DNA from 2 places in the Martelella endophytica genome. Region 2 is predicted to be linked to the other one. Evidence: riboswitches for the same ligand, from Rfam matches in the RefSeq annotation. Region 2 holds a riboswitch; the other holds the start of a gene.
What was found. Region 2 has a riboswitch for FMN ahead of ribD (bifunctional diaminohydroxyphosphoribosylaminopyrimidine deaminase/5-amino-6-(5-phosphoribosylamino)uracil reductase RibD). Riboswitches for the same ligand answer to the same signal wherever they lie in the genome.
Positions count from the first base shown of each region.

Region 1: another riboswitch for FMN. It lies ahead of TM49_RS14855 (DMT family transporter); the one in region 2 lies ahead of ribD (bifunctional diaminohydroxyphosphoribosylaminopyrimidine deaminase/5-amino-6-(5-phosphoribosylamino)uracil reductase RibD).

Region 1 is NZ_CP010803.1:3,244,438-3,254,730, forward strand. It holds gene TM49_RS14825 (O-acetylhomoserine aminocarboxypropyltransferase) at 1-840, shown strand, start outside; gene TM49_RS22685 (GGDEF domain-containing protein) at 926-2,332, opposite strand; gene clpP (ATP-dependent Clp endopeptidase proteolytic subunit ClpP) at 2,442-3,068, shown strand; gene clpX (ATP-dependent Clp protease ATP-binding subunit ClpX) at 3,381-4,658, shown strand; gene lon (endopeptidase La) at 4,889-7,306, shown strand; gene TM49_RS14850 (HU family DNA-binding protein) at 7,497-7,790, shown strand; FMN riboswitch at 7,950-8,099, shown strand; gene TM49_RS14855 (DMT family transporter) at 8,193-9,074, shown strand; gene TM49_RS14860 (aldo/keto reductase) at 9,177-10,163, opposite strand; gene TM49_RS14865 (metallophosphoesterase family protein) at 10,287-10,293, shown strand, end outside.
Region 2 is NZ_CP010803.1:4,451,853-4,462,145, forward strand. It holds gene TM49_RS20740 (putative bifunctional diguanylate cyclase/phosphodiesterase) at 1-302, shown strand, start outside; gene ribH (6,7-dimethyl-8-ribityllumazine synthase) at 361-801, opposite strand; gene ribB (3,4-dihydroxy-2-butanone-4-phosphate synthase) at 824-2,038, opposite strand; gene ribD (bifunctional diaminohydroxyphosphoribosylaminopyrimidine deaminase/5-amino-6-(5-phosphoribosylamino)uracil reductase RibD) at 2,035-3,066, opposite strand; FMN riboswitch at 3,164-3,333, opposite strand; gene TM49_RS20760 (DUF1428 domain-containing protein) at 3,440-3,796, opposite strand; gene TM49_RS20765 (MarR family winged helix-turn-helix transcriptional regulator) at 3,860-4,330, shown strand; gene uxuA (mannonate dehydratase) at 4,370-5,566, opposite strand; gene TM49_RS20775 (GntR family transcriptional regulator) at 5,713-6,408, shown strand; gene TM49_RS20780 (C4-dicarboxylate TRAP transporter substrate-binding protein) at 6,445-7,428, shown strand; gene TM49_RS20785 (TRAP transporter small permease) at 7,630-8,154, shown strand; gene TM49_RS20790 (TRAP transporter large permease) at 8,160-9,443, shown strand; gene TM49_RS20795 (VOC family protein) at 9,561-9,914, shown strand; gene TM49_RS20800 (thermonuclease family protein) at 9,925-10,293, opposite strand, start outside.

The DNA.
Region 1 (10,293 bases), 1.2 Mb from region 2:
AAGGCGATCTTCATCGAAAGCCTGGCAAACCCCGGCGGCACCTTCGTCGACATCGCGGCGATCGCCAAGGTGGCGCACGAGCACAACCTGCCGCTCATCGTCGACAACACGATGGCGACACCCTATCTCGTGCGACCGCTGGAGCACGGCGCCGATATCGTCGTCCATTCGCTGACGAAGTTCCTCGGCGGACACGGCAATTCGATGGGCGGCATCCTGGTCGATGGCGGTACGTTCGACTGGGCAAAATCGGGCCGCAGCTATCCGATGCTGTGCGAGCCGCGCGCCGAATATAACGGTCTGGTGCTGGCGGAGGCCTTCGGCACGATGGCCTTTGCGCTCGGGGCGCGGGTTCTGAGCCTGCGCGACCTCGGGCCGGCGATCTCGCCGTTCAACGCCTTCATGATCGCGACCGGTATCGAGACGCTGCCGCTCAGGATGCAGCGCCACTGCGACAACGCGCTGAAGGTCGCGCGCTGGCTCAAGCAGTCCGACAAGATCGCCTGGGTGAGCTATCCGGGGCTTGAGGACGACGACAACCACGCGCTGCAGCAGACCTATTCGCCGAAGGGGGCAGGGGCCGTCTTCACCTTCGGCCTGAAGGGCGGCTACGAGGCCGGCAAGGCCTTCGTCGAGGGGTTGCAGCTGTTCTCGCATCTTGCCAATATCGGCGATACGCGTTCACTGGTTATCCACCCTTCATCCACAACCCATGCACAGCTTACGCCGGAGCAGCAGGTCGCCGCCGGCGCCGGTCCCGACGTCGTTCGGTTGTCGGTCGGTATCGAGGATGCGGACGACATCATCGCCGATCTGGAGCAGTCTCTGGCCAAGCTCTGAGGAAAGGAGGACGGCTGCGGGAGCCGCGGCCGTCCCAACATTTTCGGCTGCTGTGGAAAACAATGCGGGCGGGCTGTGGAAAACATCAGGCCTGCAAGGCGACCTTGGTGCTCGGCTCGCCGGCAACCTGCCGAGGCGCGATTTCCACCGGGGTGCCGTAGATCGCCACACAATTCCGCCCGGCCGCCTTGGCTTCATACAGGGCTCTATCTGATTGCGCTAACATGGACTCCAGGTTGTTGATCCGCCCGCGCCGAAGCGCCACACCTATGCTGGCTGTCATGCGGATCTCCGTGTCGTCCTCGATAAAACTCGTTTCCTCGACCTTGCGGCGAATGCGTTCGGCAATCTGTCGCGCGGTCTCCTCATCCGGCACGGTGGCGAAGACGGCGAATTCCTCGCCGCCCATGCGGCCGAAGATGTCCGCTCCGCGCAAAACTTCGGCCACAGACTTCGTCAGGTTGATCAGCGCTCGGTCGCCGGCAGTATGGCCGAAGACGTCGTTGATGGACTTGAAGTGGTCGAGGTCGATTGTCAGATAGGCGAAGAGCCGCTCCTTGCCCGTATGGCTCAATGCGTGTTCGATGCTGCGGAACACGCCGCGACGGTTGAGGACGTCGGTGAGCGGATCGTTGAAGGCGAGGCGGCGAAGATCGTGCTCGAACTTGTCGACCGAAAGCCAGACGCCCAGAAAGATCTTGCCGGAAAACACCAGGAAACTGATGACCAGTGCCACCGACGTGACATGGGCGGTCATGCGGGCATTACCAACCACCAGGATCATCACAACCGGTACGATGACCGAAGCGACTGCCTCGACGGCAAACAGCAGCGGCACGGCCCGGAAAGCACGGACCCGTCCGAAATCGGCGGAGCGGTAGAAGAAATAGAGCGCGTAGACTGCGACAGCAATGGAACCAACATAATAGCCTGCAACAGCGGCAAGGGCGCCGAAGCCGGCGATGCTCAGGAGCAGGGTCGCCGCGAGCCAGATCGCGAAGCTGATGAGAACCAGCTGCCAGGGACGGCTTTCGCCATAGACCGAAATCAGGCCGGCGGCCATCAGCCCCTCGGTCAGCATGAACAAGCCCGCGACCCAGACCGGCGGTGCCTGTAGGCCATAGCCGGCGAAGTACGCCATTGCGCCGAGCGCCAGGGCTTTGGTCATCAACGCAACAAACCATAACAGGACAAAGGTCCGGCTTCGGTCTCGCAGCCAGAGCGGAAAGATCAGGATTGATAACAAGAAGCAATCAGCCGCCCAGGCGACGACAGCAGTCACGTTGTATGCCAAGGCGAGCGATCTCTCGTTTCGACTGTTGCTGAATTTCCCTTGGGGTTGCGAATGATAGTCTGAGCAATGCGGAAAGGCCATGTCCGCGCCGGACCAAAATTGGTTATAATCGATTTGAAACCGCCAGTTTCTGCAGGGAATTCCCGTCCAATTGATAACGCTAACTTTGCGGAAGTCATATCTGTCATCGAAAAGCATTGGCTTTCGTTTCAAGCCATCTCTTGAAGTGACCCTGTTTGGCACTCTATGTAGGAGAGGAAATTCAGATTCGATTGGTTCCGGCATTTCGGCCGGTCAAAGGATGGACATGAAAAATCCCGTAGATACCGCGATGGCCCTCGTTCCGATGGTCGTGGAGCAGACCAATCGCGGCGAACGCTCCTATGATATCTATTCGCGCCTTCTCAAGGAACGCATCATCTTCCTCACCGGCCCGGTGGAAGATCACCTTGCGTCGCTGATCTGCGCGCAGCTCCTGTTTCTCGAAGCCGAGAACCCGAAGAAGGAAATCGCGCTTTACATCAATTCGCCGGGCGGCGTCGTGACCGCCGGCATGGCGATTTACGACACGATGCAGTTCATCCGTCCGGCTGTGTCGACGCTTTGCATTGGTCAGGCCGCCTCCATGGGCTCGCTTCTTCTTGCTGCCGGCGAGAAGGGCATGCGCTTTGCAACGCCGAACGCCCGTGTGATGGTGCATCAGCCTTCGGGCGGCTATCAGGGCCAGGCCTCGGACATCGAACGCCACGCCCGCGACATCCTGAAGATGAAGCGTCGTCTCAACGAGGTTTATGTCAAGCATTGCGGCCAGACCTACGAGGAAGTCGAGAAGACCCTGGACCGCGATCATTTCATGGATGCCGACGAGGCAAGGGAATGGGGCGTTATCGACAAGGTCATGACGTCGCGCAGCGAAATCGAGGGTGGCAACTGAAACCGGTTCGATCGAGAGCATTGATTTGCCGGCCCTCTGGCTGGTCTTCATCGTCCGAGAGCCACGGCGGTTTCCGCCCTGATCGTGATGCATGGCGGCCTCGCGCGCTTTTTGGGGTTTCCTCAGGCGCGCGAGCCGTTAATACTATTGAAAAGTCAAATCCGTTATGACGTTCTGACCGTAAGGAACGTTGATGTCGTGTTATTGCCCTTTTGGTTTGCGAGCATTCTCTATAAGGGAATCGGTAACAGGCGACGAAAGTAAGTATCTGTTCCGGGCGTTTCCGGAATGGTTTGCTGGAAGGAAGTGATGATGAGCAAAGTCAGCGGGAACAATGGCGGCGACTCGAAGAACACGCTTTATTGTTCTTTTTGCGGTAAGAGTCAGCACGAAGTCCGCAAGTTGATCGCTGGTCCGACCGTCTTTATCTGCGACGAGTGCGTCGAACTGTGCATGGACATCATCCGCGAGGAGAACAAGACCTCGATGGTGAAGTCCAGCGACGGCGTTCCGACGCCGCAGGAAATCATGGGCGTGCTTGACGAGTATGTTATCGGTCAGGGCCATGCCAAGCGCATCCTGTCGGTGGCCGTGCACAACCACTACAAGCGCCTCTCCCATGCGTCCAAGAGTTCGGATATCGAGCTGTCGAAATCGAATATTCTGCTGGTCGGTCCGACGGGCTGCGGCAAGACCTATCTTGCGCAGACGCTTGCGCGCATCATTGATGTGCCCTTCACCATGGCCGATGCGACGACGCTGACGGAAGCAGGCTATGTCGGTGAGGATGTCGAGAACATCATTCTGAAGCTGCTTCAGGCTGCCGACTACAATGTTGAACGCGCCCAGCGCGGCATCGTCTATATCGACGAGGTCGACAAGATTTCGCGCAAGTCCGACAACCCGTCGATCACGCGCGATGTCTCGGGCGAGGGCGTTCAGCAGGCGCTGTTGAAGATCATGGAAGGCACTGTCGCCTCCGTGCCGCCGCAGGGCGGGCGCAAGCATCCGCAGCAGGAGTTCCTGCAGGTCGACACCACCAATATCCTGTTCCTGTGCGGTGGCGCCTTCGCTGGCCTCGACAAGGTGATCTCCGCCCGTGGCGAGCGCACCTCGATCGGCTTCGGCGCCTCGGTTAAGGCGGCGGACGATCGCCGCGTCGGCGATGTGCTGCGCGATCTGGAACCGGAGGATCTGGTGAAGTTTGGCCTGATCCCGGAATTCATCGGCCGTCTGCCGGTGATCGCGACGCTGGAAGACCTCGATGAGCCGGCCCTGGTTCAGATCCTGACCGAGCCGAAGAACGCTCTGGTCAAGCAGTATCAGCGCCTGTTCGAGATGGAAGATGTCGAACTCACCTTCCACGAGGATGCCCTGCTTGCGATTGCGCGCAAGGCGATCGAGCGGAAGACGGGTGCACGCGGTCTGCGTTCGATCATGGAGAAGATCCTGCTCGACACGATGTTCGATCTGCCAACGCTGAAGGGCGTGCGCGAGGTCGTCATCTCCGACGAGGTGGTCGACGGCACGTCGCAGCCGCTCTACATCTATGCCAATCGCACCGAGGACAAGGCCAACGCCTCGGCCTGATGAAAGTCAGTTCGGTCTGACGGAAAGGCAGGACCGCGGTCCTGCCTTTCTGCGTTTTCGAACGCGCATTCGGCATGAAACGATCGAGCCGGCGCATTGTTCCGAGGGAAAACCCGCCAAAGGTTGAAATCTTCCTTCCAAAGCGCCACTTGTTCGCTAACAATTGACAACAAGGCTGCCTCCCAACAGCCATTGCCCGGTTTCTGCCGGGTGTCGGAAAGGAAAAGAACATGACGCAGAACGCGCCAGCAGCGGAAAACGCTGCGTTTCCCGTGTTGCCCCTGCGCGACATCGTGGTCTTCCCCCACATGATCGTCCCGCTCTTCGTCGGTCGCGAGAAATCCATCCGCGCGCTCGAAGAGGTGATGAATGCCGACCGCCAGATCATGCTGGTCACGCAGGTGAATGCGGCCGACGATGATCCGGCTCCGGACGCGCTCTATCGTATCGGCACCATCGCCAATGTGCTGCAGCTGCTGAAACTGCCCGATGGCACCGTCAAGGTGCTGGTCGAAGGCAAGTCGCGCGCTGCTATCGGTGACATTCGTGTCGAGAATGAATTCTACGAAGCCGAAGCCGAAGTGCTTGCCGAGCCCGAAGAGGATGCCGTCGAGATCGAGGCGCTGTCCCGTTCGGTCGTCTCCGAATTCGAGAACTATGTGAAGCTCAACAAGAAGGTTTCGCCTGAAGTCGTTGGCGCTGCCGGCCAGATCGAGGATTACTCGAAGCTTGCCGATACCGTTGCCTCGCATCTCGCGATCAAGCTGACCGAGAAGCAGGAGATGCTGGAAACCACCAGCGTCAAGGAACGCCTTGAAAAGGCGCTCGGCTTCATGGAAGGCGAGATCTCGGTCCTTCAGGTCGAGAAGCGCATCCGCACCCGCGTCAAGCGACAGATGGAGAAGACCCAGCGCGAGTACTACCTGAATGAGCAGATGAAGGCCATTCAGAAGGAGCTCGGCGAGAGCGAGGACGGTCGCGACGAAGTCGGTGAACTTGAAGAAAAGATCAAGAAGACCAAGCTTTCCAAGGAAGCCCGCGAAAAGGCTGAGGGCGAGCTGAAGAAGCTGCGCAACATGAGCCCGATGTCGGCAGAAGCGACTGTGGTCCGCAACTATCTCGACTGGATTGTCGGCCTGCCCTGGAACAACAAGTCCAAGGTCAAGCGCGATCTGAAGGCTGCCGAGAAGGTGCTCGAAGAAGATCATTTCGGTCTCGAAAAGGTCAAGGACCGTGTGGTCGAATACCTCGCCGTCCAGGCCCGCGCCAAGAAGCTGAAAGGCCCGATCCTGTGCCTCGTCGGCCCGCCCGGCGTCGGCAAGACCTCGCTTGCCCAGTCGATTGCCAAGGCAACCGGCCGTGAGTACGTGCGCATGGCGCTCGGTGGCGTCCGTGACGAGTCCGAGATCCGCGGTCATCGCCGGACCTATATCGGTTCGATGCCCGGCAAGATCATCCAGTCGATGAAGAAGGTGGGCAAGAACAACCCGCTCTTCCTGCTCGACGAGATCGACAAGATGGGCGCCGATTTCCGCGGCGATCCGTCCTCGGCTCTGCTTGAGGTGCTGGACCCGGAACAGAATTCGACCTTCATGGACCACTACCTGGAAGTCGAATACGACCTGTCCAACGTGATGTTCATCACCACGGCGAACACGCTCGACATTCCGGGCCCGCTGATGGACCGCATGGAGATCATTCGCATTGCCGGCTACACCGAAGAGGAAAAGCTGGAGATCGCGAAGCGTCACCTGCTGCCGAAGGCGATCCGCGAACACGCACTGAAGTCCGAGGAGTTCTCGGTTGATGATGCGGCGATCACGCGGGTCATCCAGCAGTACACCCGCGAAGCGGGCGTGCGCAGCCTCGAGCGCGAGCTGATGAAGCTTGCCCGCAAGGCCGTCACCGAGATCGTCAAGGGCGACAAGACGGAAGTCCATATCACTGCCGATAATCTTGAGGATTATCTCGGTGTCCAGCGGTTCCGCCACGGCGAGGCCGAGGGTGAGGACCAGGTCGGTGTTGTCACCGGTCTTGCCTGGACGGAAGTCGGCGGTGAGCTGCTGACGATCGAAGGCGTGATGATGCCCGGCAAGGGTCGCATGACGGTCACCGGCAACCTGCGCGACGTGATGAAGGAATCGATTTCGGCAGCGGCCTCCTATGTCCGCTCGCGCGCCGTCGACTTCGGCATCAAGCCGCCTATGTTCGACAAGAACGACATTCACGTCCATGTGCCGGAAGGGGCGACCCCGAAGGACGGACCGTCTGCAGGTGTCGCGATGGCGACCGCGATCGTCTCGGTAATGACCGGTATTCCGGTCGACAAGAGCGTGGCGATGACGGGTGAGATCACCCTTCGCGGCCGGGTTCTGCCGATCGGTGGTTTGAAGGAGAAGCTGCTTGCGGCTCTTCGTGGCGGCATCAAGAAGGTGCTGATCCCGGAAGAGAACGCCAAGGACCTTCCCGACATTCCGGACAACGTCAAGAACGGCCTGGAAATCATCCCGGTTTCGCGCATGGGTGAGGTTCTGCAGCACGCCTTGCTGGAGGTGCCGCAGCCGATCGAATGGGATCCCGCGGCTGAAAACGTGGCGATTTCCACCGACGACAAGGATGCCGACTCGGGCAAGACAATGGCTCACTAACGCCGAAAAATAGCCACTTTTCCGGGGCTCCTGTGGAAAAGAAGCCTTGAAGGCCGGTCTCTGACCGGCCTTTCTTCACAAATCGTCGTATTGCTATTGCAATTCGTTGAAACGCAGGGCTTTTGAATTGCTGGCGGGTCCCGGTGTTGATTATCTGAGCCCGACTGAACCGAGATTCGTTTCGAACCATTTGAGAAAGGGTGGAAACATGAACAAGAGTGAACTCGTAGCCTCCGTCGCTGAAAAGGCTGGCCTGTCGAAGACCGACGCCGCTTCCGCTGTCGACGCTGTTTTTGATGCCGTCCAGGGCGAACTGAAGAATGGCGGCGAAGTCCGCCTCGCCGGTTTCGGCGCCTTCACCGTTTCGCACAGCGCAGCTCGCAAGGGCCGCAACCCGTCGACGGGCGCTGAGGTCGATATCCCGGCCCGTAACGTTCCGAAGTTCACGGCCGGCAAAGGCCTCAAGGAAGCTTGCAACTCGTAAGTTCCGCCGCTTTCCTAAGCGACAAGACCCGGGGCATTGCTCCGGGTTTTTTTGTGCGCGTTTCGTTGACGCTCAGTAACCATTCCACTCCGGCGAAACCACTTGCCGTTTCACCGGCGCTCGACTAACTGATGGGTATTGGTGCCGGATATCTTTCCGGCAGGTTCTCGGGGCGGGGCGAAATTCCCCACCGGCGGTAAGCGCGGTTTGTGCGCAAGCCCGCGAGCGCCCGGTTCGCAAGGACCGGGGTCAGCAGATCCGGTGCAACTCCGGAGCCGACGGTTAGAGTCCGGATGAAAGAGAACAGTCGAGCATGGCAGCGGCGCTGGCGCCGATTGCTGGCCCGTCGCGTCGTCCCGTCCACACTGCCTCCGGGTGAGGCGAGAAAGGTTCGAGACGGTCATGAACGCGACACTTCGCCGTTCCCCAGCCCTTGTCGGGGCGTTCTGGATGGTGCTTGCCGGTGTGGTCTATACGGCCGGCAACATTCTCATTCAGCAGATCACCATGAACATGGGCTTTGCCGCGTCTTCGGTTGCCTTCTGGCAATATGGCATCGCGCTCCTGTTTTCACTGCCCTATCTGTTCCGCACCGGGCTGAAGGTTATGCGCACGGAGCATCCGTGGCGCCATGTCATCCGGGTGGCGCTTTCGGCACTTGGCGTTCAGGCCTGGGCGATCGGCCTTGCCTCGGTTCCGATCAGCCAGGCCATTGCGCTGGTCATGACCTCGCCGTTCTTCATCATTGTCGGCGCGAAGCTTTTCCTCAATGAACGCGTCGGCGCCTCGCGTTGGATCGCGACGGCGGTGGGCTTTACCGGCGCCGTGCTCATCCTCCAGCCGTGGTCCGAGGCCTTTACCTGGGCGGCGCTGCTGCCGGTCGCTTCGGCACTTCTGTGGGGGGGAACCTCGCTGATCACCAAGAACCTGACCGCCGACGAAGCGCCGGAATCGATCACCGTTTGGCTGCTGATGCTGCTGACGCCGATCAACCTTCTGGTCGCCATCGGCGGTGGCTTCGCCGTGCCGACCGGGGACATGCTGTGGGTCATGATCGCGCTCGGCCTGGTGACCGTCCTCGCGCAGTATTTCCTCACGCTTGCCTATTCATCCGCCGATGCCGCCTATGTGCAGCCCTTCGACGACCTGAAGCTACCGCTCAACGTTCTCGGAGGCTGGCTGGTGTTCGGCTATGCGCCGGACAGCTTGTTCTGGGTGGGCGGCGTGATGATCCTCGGCGCTTCGCTTTCGATCATGCTGATCGAGCGGCGGCGCGAGGCCTGAGGGAGGAGCCCTGCCGGCACAATCAGCCCGTGTTTTATGGCCCAAAGCCCGCCGCTACCGATCTCCCCCTTAAGGGGGGAGATTATTTGGTCCGAGATACACCTACCAGCGCTGATGCACATGCGGAGCGATGCGGGAGCGATAGAGCTCTTCCATCGCCGCCATCACGTCGGCGCCGATGACCGGAAGATCGGAAGCCGCTGCGTTGCCCTTTGCCTGCTCGGCATTGCGCGCACCCGGAATGGCGACGGTGACAGCCTCGTTCATCAGGATCCAGCGTAGCGCAAAAGCGGCCATGCTTTCGCCACCCGGCACATGCTTGCGCACTTCCTCGACGGCATCGAGCGCGATCTCGAACGGCACGCCGGCAAAGGTCTCGCCGACATCGAAGGCGTCGCCATTGCGGTTGAAGTTGCGATGGTCATCCTTGGCGAAGGCGGTGTTGCGGGTGATCTTGCCCGATAGCAGCCCGCTTGCCAGCGGCACGCGCACGATGACGGCGACGTTCTTCTTCTTTGCCTCCGGCAGGAACAGCGAGGCCGGGCGCTGGCGGAAGATGTTGTAGATGATCTGGACGCTGGCAACGCCCGGAAACTCGATCGCCTTCAGCGCTTCCTCGACCTTCTCGACGCTGACGCCGTAATTGGCGATCTTGCCCTTGGCCTTGATCGCGTCGAGCGCTTCGAACACGTCAGGCCGGTAGAAGGCTTCCGTCGGCGGGCAATGGAGCTGCACCAGATCGAGCCGTTCCATCTTCAGGTTCTTCAGGCTGCGATCGATAAAGCCTTCCAGGTTCTCGCGGTTATAGCCCTCCGCCGTATGCGGGTTGAGACGGCGCCCGGCCTTGGTCGCCACGAAAGGGCGTTGGCCGCCACGGCTGGCCAGCACATCGGCGATGATCTTTTCCGAGCGGCCGTCGCCATAGACATCGGCGGTGTCGATGAAGTTGATGCCGGCATCAAGTGCCGCGTTCAGCGCGGCGCGGCCGTCCTCCTCGGTGACCGATCCCCAGGACCCGCCGATCTGCCAGGCGCCGAAGCCGATGTTCGATACGGGCCGCCCCGTGCGGCCGAAATTGTGATAATGCATGTGTTCCTCCGGTAGAATCGTCGCTGGAAAGCAAAGCGCCGCTTATGGCGCTTTTGACTTGAAATAGCGTCCGGAGTTCTTTTACCCGTCGAAGGCCGATGGGAAAACAGGGAAACGTGATCCGTGTCCA
Region 2 (10,293 bases):
ACAGGATCAAGATCGACAGAAGCTTTGTTCAGGCGCTTGAAGGCAGGGGCGATGACGAGGCCATCATTCGCGCGATCGTCGATATCGCCCATGCCAAAGGGCTGCAAACCACTGCCGAAGGGGTGGAAACCCCGGAACAGGACAGAACCCTGACCAGAATGCACTGCGACGATCTGCAGGGCTTTCTCTACGGCCGACCAATGCCGCTGCAGGACATCAACAGAAAACTGGGTCTCGCATTTGAAGCCCCGAAACGGGACTCTGGCCTGGCAATGATGCCGGGGAGCGGCGCCAAGGACTAACGCCCTTCCGAAAACGCGGCGTCGCTCTGCCTGTTTATCCTGCCGCGATTGCCCCCGCTCAGGCCGCGGCCACCTTCGCCAGCGCTGCCAGCGCCTCGACGCAGGCGGCGGCGGCCTCGCGGCCCTTGTTGTGGCTGTCGTCAGCGCAACGGGCGAAGGCCTGCTCGGCGGTATAGGTGGTGAGGATGCCGAAGGTGACCGGGATTTCGGTATCGAGCGAAACCTGCATCAGTCCGTGGGCGGCGGCTTCCGAGATATATTCGAAATGGGCCGTCTCCCCCTTGATCACCGCGCCGATGCAGACAACGCCGGCGAACTTGCCGGTATGCGCCAGCTTCTTGGCAACGAGCGGAATCTCGAAGGCCCCGGGCACGTCGAAGATGTCGGCCTCGGCAACCGGCGCGCCGCGCTCGGCAAGCTCGGCCTTGGCGCCGTTCAGAAGGCCGGTCGTGACCTTTTCATTGAAACGGGAGATGACGATAGCGATGCGATGGGACACGCATTTTCCTTTCAGAGGCTGTTCAAAGCGGCAGGATATGACCGAACTTCTCGCGCTTGGTGGCGAGGTAGGTCTCGTTGAATGGGTTGGTGGCGGTGATCAGCGGCAGGCGCTTCTCCACGGTGATGCCGCAGCGAGCCAGCGCCTCGGGCTTGTCCGGATTGTTGGAGAGAAGCTGCAGGCGGGTGATGCCCAGGCTCTTGAGGATATGGGCGGCAACGTAGTATTCGCGGGCATCCGCCGGCAGGCCGAGCGCCAGATTGGCGGCATGGGTGTCGAGGCCCTTCTCCTGCAGGCCATAGGCGCGGATCTTGTTGGCAAGACCGATGCCACGGCCTTCCTGGCCCTTCAGATAGACGACCACGCCGCCCTTCTCGCCGATGAGCGCCATGCTTTCGCGCAACTGGTCGCCGCAATCGCATTTCAGCGAGCCGAAAACGTCGCCGGTCAGGCATTCGGAATGGACGCGCACCAGTGGATTGTCGGAAAGCGGGCCCTTCACCAGCGCGATGTGCTCGACACCGTCGATCAGGCTCTCGAAGGCGTGCGCGGCGAAGCCGGCGACCTTGGTCGGCAGCGACGCCTGCGCCACTTCCTTCACCAGGATTTCGGTGCGCATGCGATATTCGGCAAGTTCGCGGATCGTTAGTAGCGGCAGGTCATGTTCGGCGGCAAAGCGGGCGAGATCGTCGCGGCGCGCCATCTCGCCATCATCGCGCATCACCTCGCAGATGACGGCCGCCGGATTGAGGCCGGCAAGCCGCGCAAGATCAACAGCGCCTTCGGTATGGCCGTCGCGGGCCAGCACCCCACCCTCGGCCGCCCGAAGGGGAAACATGTGGCCGGGGGAAACGATATCGGCGGATTTCGCGCCGGGGTTCGCGGCTGCAGCGACCGTGCGGGCGCGTTCCGCGGCCGAGATCCCGGTGGTGATCCCTTCGGCAGCTTCGATCGAGATCGTGAACGCGGTGGAATGGCGGGCGCGGTTGCTCGCCACCATCGGCGGCAGGCCGAGCCTGTCGACCTGTTCGCCCGTCAGCGTCAGGCAGATGAGGCCGCGGGCATGCTTTGCCATGAAGTTGATCGCGGCAGGCGTCGCAAAGTCTGCGGCGACGACCACATCGCCCTCGTTTTCGCGGGCCTCGTCATCGATCAGCACCACCATACCGCCGGTGCGGAGCTTCTCGAGCGCCTGTTCAACGGGAGCTGCGGAAAGATTGCGTTGCATCATTGTCATTGCCGTTCTCCGGGCTGTTCTCCGGCGCCATTCAGGGCATCGAATTCTGGGATTGCGTGGCTGATCCTGACGCGATCGGGTTCCCCCTTGGTAATCAGGACATGTTCATCGACGAGCCCGGCACCGAACATGGCGCGGGTGATGGCAGGGCCGGCCTCGACCAGCACTTCCAGCACGCCCTCAGCGCCGAGACGATCAAGCGCGTCATCAAGGTTGACAGCGCGGAAGACATCGAAGCCGCGCTGGGTGGCCTCCTCGACGTAGCGCTCAGGCACGCGTTTGCGCCGATCAAGGAGCACCAGAAAGCGCTTCTTGCCTGGAAAATCAGCGACCAGGCGAACGGTGAAGGCGGGATCATCGGCGAGCACGGTGCCGGAGCCGGTGAGGATTGCATCGGCGCGGCGGCGAAACTGGTGGGCAAGCCGCAGCGATGCTTCGGAGGTGAAGGTCTTTTGGCCGGGCGGCGGGATCATCCGTCCACCTTCATCGACCGCCTGCTTCAGGGTCACCCAGGGCCGGCCGGTCAGCACGAGCTTGGAAAACGGCGCAATGAGCCGCCGGGCGGAAAGCGCAAGGCGGGTGTCCGCTGCGTTTCTGCTCTGCTCGGGCCAGACGATATCGAGCCCGGCTTCCGCCAGAAGCGCGGCACCGCCGCCCCTGACGGATGGGTTCGGATCAGCGGCTGCAATGACCACGCGGCGAGCGGGCGTCTTCAGGATCGCCTCCGCACAGGGCGGGGTTCGGCCATGGTGATTGCAGGGCTCTAGCGTGACGACGACCGTGTGGATCAGGTCTTCGACGTTGCGCATCCGCGCTTCGGCGATGGCGGCGGCCTCGGCATGCGGCGCCCCGGCCTTCAGGTGATAGCCTTCGGCAAGCACAGCGCCATCCGCATCAAGCAGCACGCAACCGACCGGCGGATTGGGCGCGGTCGCGCCGACAAGACGCGAAGCGCCCTCGATCGCACGCGCCAGCGCGGCGCGTTCGGCTGCCGATATCAGCAAGTCTCTGGCGGGAAGAATGCCCATGCCATTTCGCCTCGTTTCAACAACAAGACGCCAGCAGGGCGAAAGCGGAAAGAATGACGCACCGCCCCTTCAAAAGGTGCAGTTCGCCTGTCATTGCGCCTGTTCTCTTCCATCCGGACTATACCGTCGGCTCCGGAATCACACCGGATCTGCTGACCCTCTTCTTCGGCAAGAACTGTCCTGCGATCGAAAGAGGCGCTCGCGGGCTGATGCTCCAGAGGAGCAATTACCGCCGGTGGGGAATTTCACCCCGCCCTGAGAACGTCACCGGCCGTTGGTCGACCGGTGAGGTAAATCTAGGTTTCGCATTTGCAAAAGACAAGTCTGTTTTTATCACCGGCCGGTGCGCTTTCGACAGACACAGTGTCCACCATCAGGCGTCGAGGCCGAAAATCGGGCTGAAACCGCCATAGATCATCCGCTTGCCGTCAAACGGCATGTCGGCCGGGCCCGGCATGTCCTCGTCCTTCATCATCGCCTCCCAGGCCTTGTTGCGGGCATCCTTGTCCGGCCAGATAACCCAGGAGAACACCACGGTTTCATCCGCCTCACGCTTCACGGCCATGGGGAACGAGGTGACCGCGCCTTCCGGCACGTCCTCGCCCCAGCACTCGACGTAGTCGATCGCACCAAGTTCCTTGAACTTTTTCGCCGCCTTTGCACATAATTCGACATAAGCCTGCTTGTTTTCCGTGGGAACAGCGACCAGAAACCCGTCTACATAAGCCATAAAACCCTCCGATATCTTGACTTAAAGCCTTGAGCCTTTTAGGTTGATATCAACATAATAGGCATGGATATGCGCGAGAGTCTACCCATAGACGTCACACTGGAAGTGCGGGACCGCTGCCTTTGTCTTCACATGCAGCGTGCCTCGCGGGCCGTCGGACGCTTTTTCGACGATGCCCTCAGGCCTCTCGGTCTCACCAATGGCCAATATTCGCTTCTCGTATCGCTGAACCGGCCCGAGCCGCCGCGGGTTGCCGAGGTCGCCCACGTGCTGGCCATGGACCGCACGACCTTGACGGCGTCGGTCAAGCCGCTCGAGCGACGGGGACTGATGCGGACATTTCAGGACAGTAAGGACAAGCGCGTCCGGCGGCTGGCGCTCACCGATGAGGGGCTCGATCTTCTGGAGCGTGCCGTGCCGGTGTGGCGCGAAACCCACGATCGGCTTGACAGCGTTGTCGGCTCGGACCTCGAGCGGCTGCGCCAGAACCTCCTGGCGCTGACCTTCGCCCTGCCCGACGGCGAAGACGAGTAGACGCCGCGCTGTGTTGCAGCGCGGCACCTGTTTGCATGATCAGCGGCTCAGCGCCGTCATCACGCCGCGCAGCTCGGCAAGCCCCTTGAGGCGGCCGATCGCCGGATAGCCGGGCTGGGCCTTGCGGTTCTGGTCATCAAGAATATCGAGACCGTGATCGGGCCGGAAGGGAATGTTCCAGTCGGCCCGGCCAGCATCGCGGCGGCGCTTTTCTTCCTTCAGCGCGGCCGCCACCAGCGCCACCATGTCGGTGTCGCCACCGAGGTGCTCCGACTCGTAGAAGGAACCCTTGATATCCCCGGTCTCGCGGTGAACGTTGCGAAGATGCAGGAAGTGGACGCGATCACCGAGACGCTCCATCATCCCCGGCAGATCGTTGTCCGGCCGGGCGCCGAGCGAGCCGGAGCAGAGCGTGATGCCGTTTGCCGGCACATCGACGGCATCCATCAGCGCCTTGTAATCGGCTTCCGTCGACATCACCCGCGGCAGGCCGAGAAGGCCGAAGGGCGGATCATCGGGGTGGCAGCACATCCGGATGCCGACCTCTTCGGCAACCGGCACGACCTCTTCAAGGAAATCGACGAAATGGGCAAAGAGTCCTTCCGCCGAGATCGAGGCATATTCGGCGAGATGCTGCCGTACATCCTCAAGCGTGAAGTTCTCGGCCGCACCCGGCAGGCCGAACACGAGGTTTGTGGTCAGAAGCTGCTGGCGCGCCTCATCCATTGCGGAAAAGCGGCGAGCGGCCTCTTCGCGCACGGCTTCCGAGAAATCCTCGGCGGCGCCATCGCGCTTCAGGATGTGGATGTCGAAGGCAGCGAAATCGGCATAGTCGAAGCGCATGCAGGTCGCGCCGGTTTTCAGCCGGTAGGCTAGATCGGTGCGGGTCCAGTCCAGCACCGGCATGAAGTTGTAGCAGACGACCTCGATGCCGGCCTCGGAAAGGTTTCGCAGGCTGACCTTGTAGTTCTCGATATGGGTGCGCCAGTCGCCCTTCTGCTTCTTGATGTCTTCCGACACCGGGAGGCTTTCAACCACCTCCCATTTCAGCCCGGACTCACCGCCGTCTTTCATGACGGCAAGCTCGGCCTGCCGTTTGGCGATTTCTTCGGGCGTCCACACCACGCCGGTCGGGACGTGGTGGAGCGCGGTGACGACGCCTTCCACGCCGGCCTGCAGCATGTCATCGATCGACACGCGGTCTACGGGTCCGAACCAGCGCCAGGTCTGCCTCATTTTCTCTCTCCCTGAATATGCTCTTTGAATGCGGACGGATGGGATGAATACGCTATGCCCCATAGTCGAAATTCGTACCAGTTATTTTCGCTGTTGACTAGTATGGAAGTATGGTGCAAGCTTGTTTTTGTCGGGAGGACGAAGCCATGCTGCCAGATACGATCGCAACCTCAATTTCGCCGGGTGCACCGGTCGGGTCGCAATTGCACGGCATTCTGCGTGACCTCATTCTCCGCAACGATCTGCCGCCCGGCACGCGCCTGTCCGAATCCGAGCTTGCCGCCCGGTTCGCCGTCAGCCGCCAGCCGGTGCGCGAAGCCTTCATCAAGCTATCCGAAGAGGGGCTTCTCGAAGTGCGTCCGCAACGCGGCACCTTCGTGCGCCGGATTTCGCAGGCAGCCGTCATGGATGCCCGCTTCGTGCGTGAAGCGATCGAGGCGGACATCGTCAAGCTTCTGGCGGAAAAGGCGGACCAGGGCCTTGTGCGTGAGCTTCGTCAGCAGCTGGCCGAACAGCGCGAAGCGGCCCGCACCGATGCCAGCCGCTTCATCAAACTCGACGAACTGTTCCACAAATCGCTGGCCGATGCGGCCGGCAAGGGCAGAGCCTGGATGCTGATCGAAGGGCTGAAGGTGCAGATGGACCGTGTCCGATATCTGAGCCTTCTGCGCTTTCCGATGGTCAAGCTGACCGACCAGCACGAAGCCATCGTCGATGCCATCGGCAACGGCGATCAGCACGCGGCGGAAATGGCCGTGCGCGGACATTTGCGCGAAATCCTCAGTGATCTTCCGGCCATTTTCGAGGACCGGCCGGAATTCTTTGAAGAGCCGGGGCGATAAGCCCCAACACTTGAACCGTCTGAATGGGAGGACGTCATGAACTATCACATCAATCTCAAGAGCATCGCACTCGCAGGTCTGGCTGCCAGCCTGATGGCCGGTTCGGCACTTGCCGCCGACTACACGTTGAACGTCAACACCGCGCTTGCCACCAACGACCCGCTCTATGCCGGCCTTGAGGCTTTCGCGGAAAACGTGGCCACGGCTTCGGATGGTGCGCTGGAAGTGCGCCTGTTCCCGAACTCGCAGCTCGGCCCCGATGAGGACGTGCTGGAACAGGCCCGCGCCGGCGCGCCGGTTGCCGTCGTCGTCGATGGCGGTCGCCTGGCGGTATTCGTCAACGAATTCGGCGTTCTCGGCGCTCCTTACCTCGCCAGCGGCTATGACGGCATCCGCAAGGTCGTCACCTCGGACCTGTTCAATGAATGGGCCGAAAAGCTGCATGATGATGCCGGCCTCGATGTGCTGAGCTTCAACTGGTGGCAGGGCGAACGTCATCTGCTGACCAAGAAGGAAATCACCGGCCCGGCTGATCTCGCTGGTGTGCGCATGCGCACGCCGGGTGCCCCGGTCTGGACCGGCACCATCGCCGCGATGGGCGCAACGCCGACACCGATGCCCTGGGGCGAGGTCTACTCGGCGATCTCCTCCAACGTCATCGATGGCGCAGAAGCCCAGCTTCCCGCCGTTGTCGGCGCCAAGCTCGACGAGGTGATCACCAACATCACGCTGACCGGCCACATCAACCTGATCACCGGTCTCATCACCTCCGCAGGCTGGGTCGATTCGCTTCCGGAAAACCTGCAGACCATCCTGCACGAGGAAGCCCTGAAAGCCGGCGACATCGCCTCCCACGGCACGGAAGAAGCCCTTGCAGGCCTGGAGCAGCAGCTCAAGGACGAAGGCGTGACCATCGAAATCATCGACGTCACACCGTTCAAGGAAGCAACCGCCGTCGTCTATGACGACCTCGGCTATGGCGAACTGCGCGACCAGCTGCAGGCGATCGCCGCGCAGTAAGGCGCAGGGCAGCAGACCGTGAAATGACGGGCCGCGTCCGCAGATGTCGGGCGCGGTCCGTCCTCCCAAGGCTCGAATACGGCCGGCGCCAGTGTGGCGAGGCCGCCTCAGAACAAGCGTTCGTGAGCATTTCGACACCGGCAACGACCGGGACCCGGCACAGGGCCGAAATGCTCCTCAACCAAATCCGGAGGGGCCATCATGCCCGGTTTCCTCGCTAAGATAGAATTTGTCGCAGGCGCGATCCTGCTGGCGGTCATCACGGGGCTCGTGTTCATCGCCGCCACCATGCGCTTCTTCGGCCATCCGCTGATCTGGTCGGTGGACCTGGCCCAGCTTCTGTTCATCTGGCTCTGCTTCATCGGCGCCGCGCGCGCCATGCGCGAGCGCGGCCATCTCGGCGTCGACTTTCTCGTCCGCCCCTTCCCGCACCGCTTCAGGCTGATCCTCGAAACGCTGCTGGCGATCGTGTTCATCGGCTTCCTGATGATCCTCGCCGTGGAAGGCTATGACCTCACCATGCTGAACAAGGAACGCCAGTTCGGCGATTCCGGCCTCTCCTATGCCTGGGTCACGATCGCGGTTCCAGCCGGCTGCATCATGCTGTCGCTGTCGATCCTCGGCAATCTCGTCCAGGCCTGGCGCAATGCGAAGAGCAAGATGCTGGTCTTCACCCGCACCGCCACTCAGGAAGAACCGGTCGTTTCGACCGGCGCCGCGGAGTAAGCATCATGGCCCTTATCGGTATCGTCTTCTTCGTCCTGATGCTGCTTGGCGCACCCATCGCGTTTGCCATCGGCATCTCCGGCTTCACCTTCTTCCTCACCTCGGACATCATGCCGCTGTCGATCGGCGTTCAGAAGATCGCGACGGTGTCGCAGAGCTTTCCGCTACTCGCCGTTCCCTTCTTCGTGCTGGCCGGCCACCTGATGAACGAGAGCGGCATCACCGACCGCCTCTTCACCTTCTCCAAGGTCGCCGTCGGCTGGATGGCGGGCGGGCTTGCCCAGGTTGCGATCATCCTTTCGACCCTGATGGGCGGCGTCTCCGGCTCGGCGGTTGCCGATGCGGCGATGGAAGCCCGCGTTCTCGGCCCGCAGATGATCAAGAACGGCTATTCGAAGGGCTTCTCCTCGGCCGTCATCGCAATGTCGTCGCTGATTACCGCGACCATTCCGCCCTCCATCGGGCTCATCCTCTATGGCTATGTCGGTCAGGTCTCGATCGGCCGGCTGTTCATGGCGGGCATTGTCCCCGGCATCCTGATGATGGCGTTCCTGATGACGGCCGCATGGATCGTCTCGCGCCGTCGCAACTATGTGCTCTCCGACATGCGCAAGCCGACGCGGGGCGAACTCGGGCGCGCGGCCTGGGGCGCCAAGTGGGCGCTGCTGTTTCCGGTCCTGCTCATCGGTTCGATCCGCGGCGGCCTGTTCACCCCCTCGGAAGTCGGTGCCTTCGCCGTGGTCTACGCCATCCTCGTCGGTCGCTTCGCCCATCGGGTGATGACCTTCGAAGCGATCAAGCGCGCGTTTGCCCACGCGATTTCGGATATCGGCCTGATCATGCTGATCATCCTGATGTCGGGAATGATCGGCTTTGCGATCATCTTCCTGCAGGTGCCGCAGCACGTGGCCGGCTTCATGCTTGAGAGCCTGGTGAACCCGGTGCTGATCGTCACCGTCATCCTGATCGGCCTGTTCATTGCCGGCCTGTTCTTCGAAAGCACGATCCTGGTGCTGCTGCTGACGCCGATCCTCGTGCCCGTCGTCATCAAGGCCGGCGTCGATCCGGTTCACTTCGGTATCCTGATGATGACGATCGTGACCTTCGGTTCGATGACCCCGCCGGTCGGAGTCGCGATGTTCACGGTCTGCAGCCTGCTCGATACGCCGATCGAGGAATATGTGAAGGAATCCTGGCCGTTCATTGCCGCCATCATCGGCCTGGTCGTGCTGCTGCTGTTCTTCCCCGGCGTCGTCCTGTTCCTCCCGAACCTCATGTATGGCGGATAGTCCCATCCGCCCTTGAGGAAACCACTGGCCGCACTGGAAACGGTGCGGCTTTTTTTGGTATTGAGAGCACCGCACTTCAACAGCATGCTTACGAAAGGCCGGAAAGAGGAGCAGAAAATGGTCGTAAAACGCATCGTCTCCAACATCGCGACGACATCACCCGGCGAAGTCCGCGCCTTCTATGTCGATCTTCTGGAGCTTGATGTGGCAATGGACCTCGGATGGATCGCGACACTCGTTTCCGGGGAAAAGGCTCAGACCCAGATCAGCATCGCCAGCGAAGGTGGCTCCGGTACGCCGGTTCCCGACCTCTCGATAGAGGTGGACGATGTCGACGCGGTACACCGGCGGGCCGAAGAACTCGGTCACGAGATCGTCTATGGCCCGGCCGATGAGCCATGGGGCGTACGACGGTTCTACCTTAAGGATCCGAGCGGAAAGCTGGTCAACATCCTGACGCACAAGGGCTGACGGCCGCGGCTCAGGACGAAGGGCAGACGAACGGGATCTTGTGGCCGCCGTCATAGGGCACAGCATAGCCGCCGGAGAGCAACAGCATGCTGAGGTCGCGCTTGTCCGCCAGCGCCACATCGGCGACCACCCGGCCGAAATACTTGTCGCCGGCGATATTGCGCAACTGCACTGTCTCGCCTTCCCGGACATTCGACATCACGAAAGCCCTGGCGGCATTTGCCGCGTCCCGCTCGGCGTCGCAGGACGAGCGCAGCTCCGGCGTATCGACGCCGCGCACCCTCACCGAGGTCTCGACGATCTGCCCAGGCCACGGCCGCGCCTGAACGACGATCGTGTCACCGTCGATCACCCGCACCACCTCAGCCCGCACCGGGCC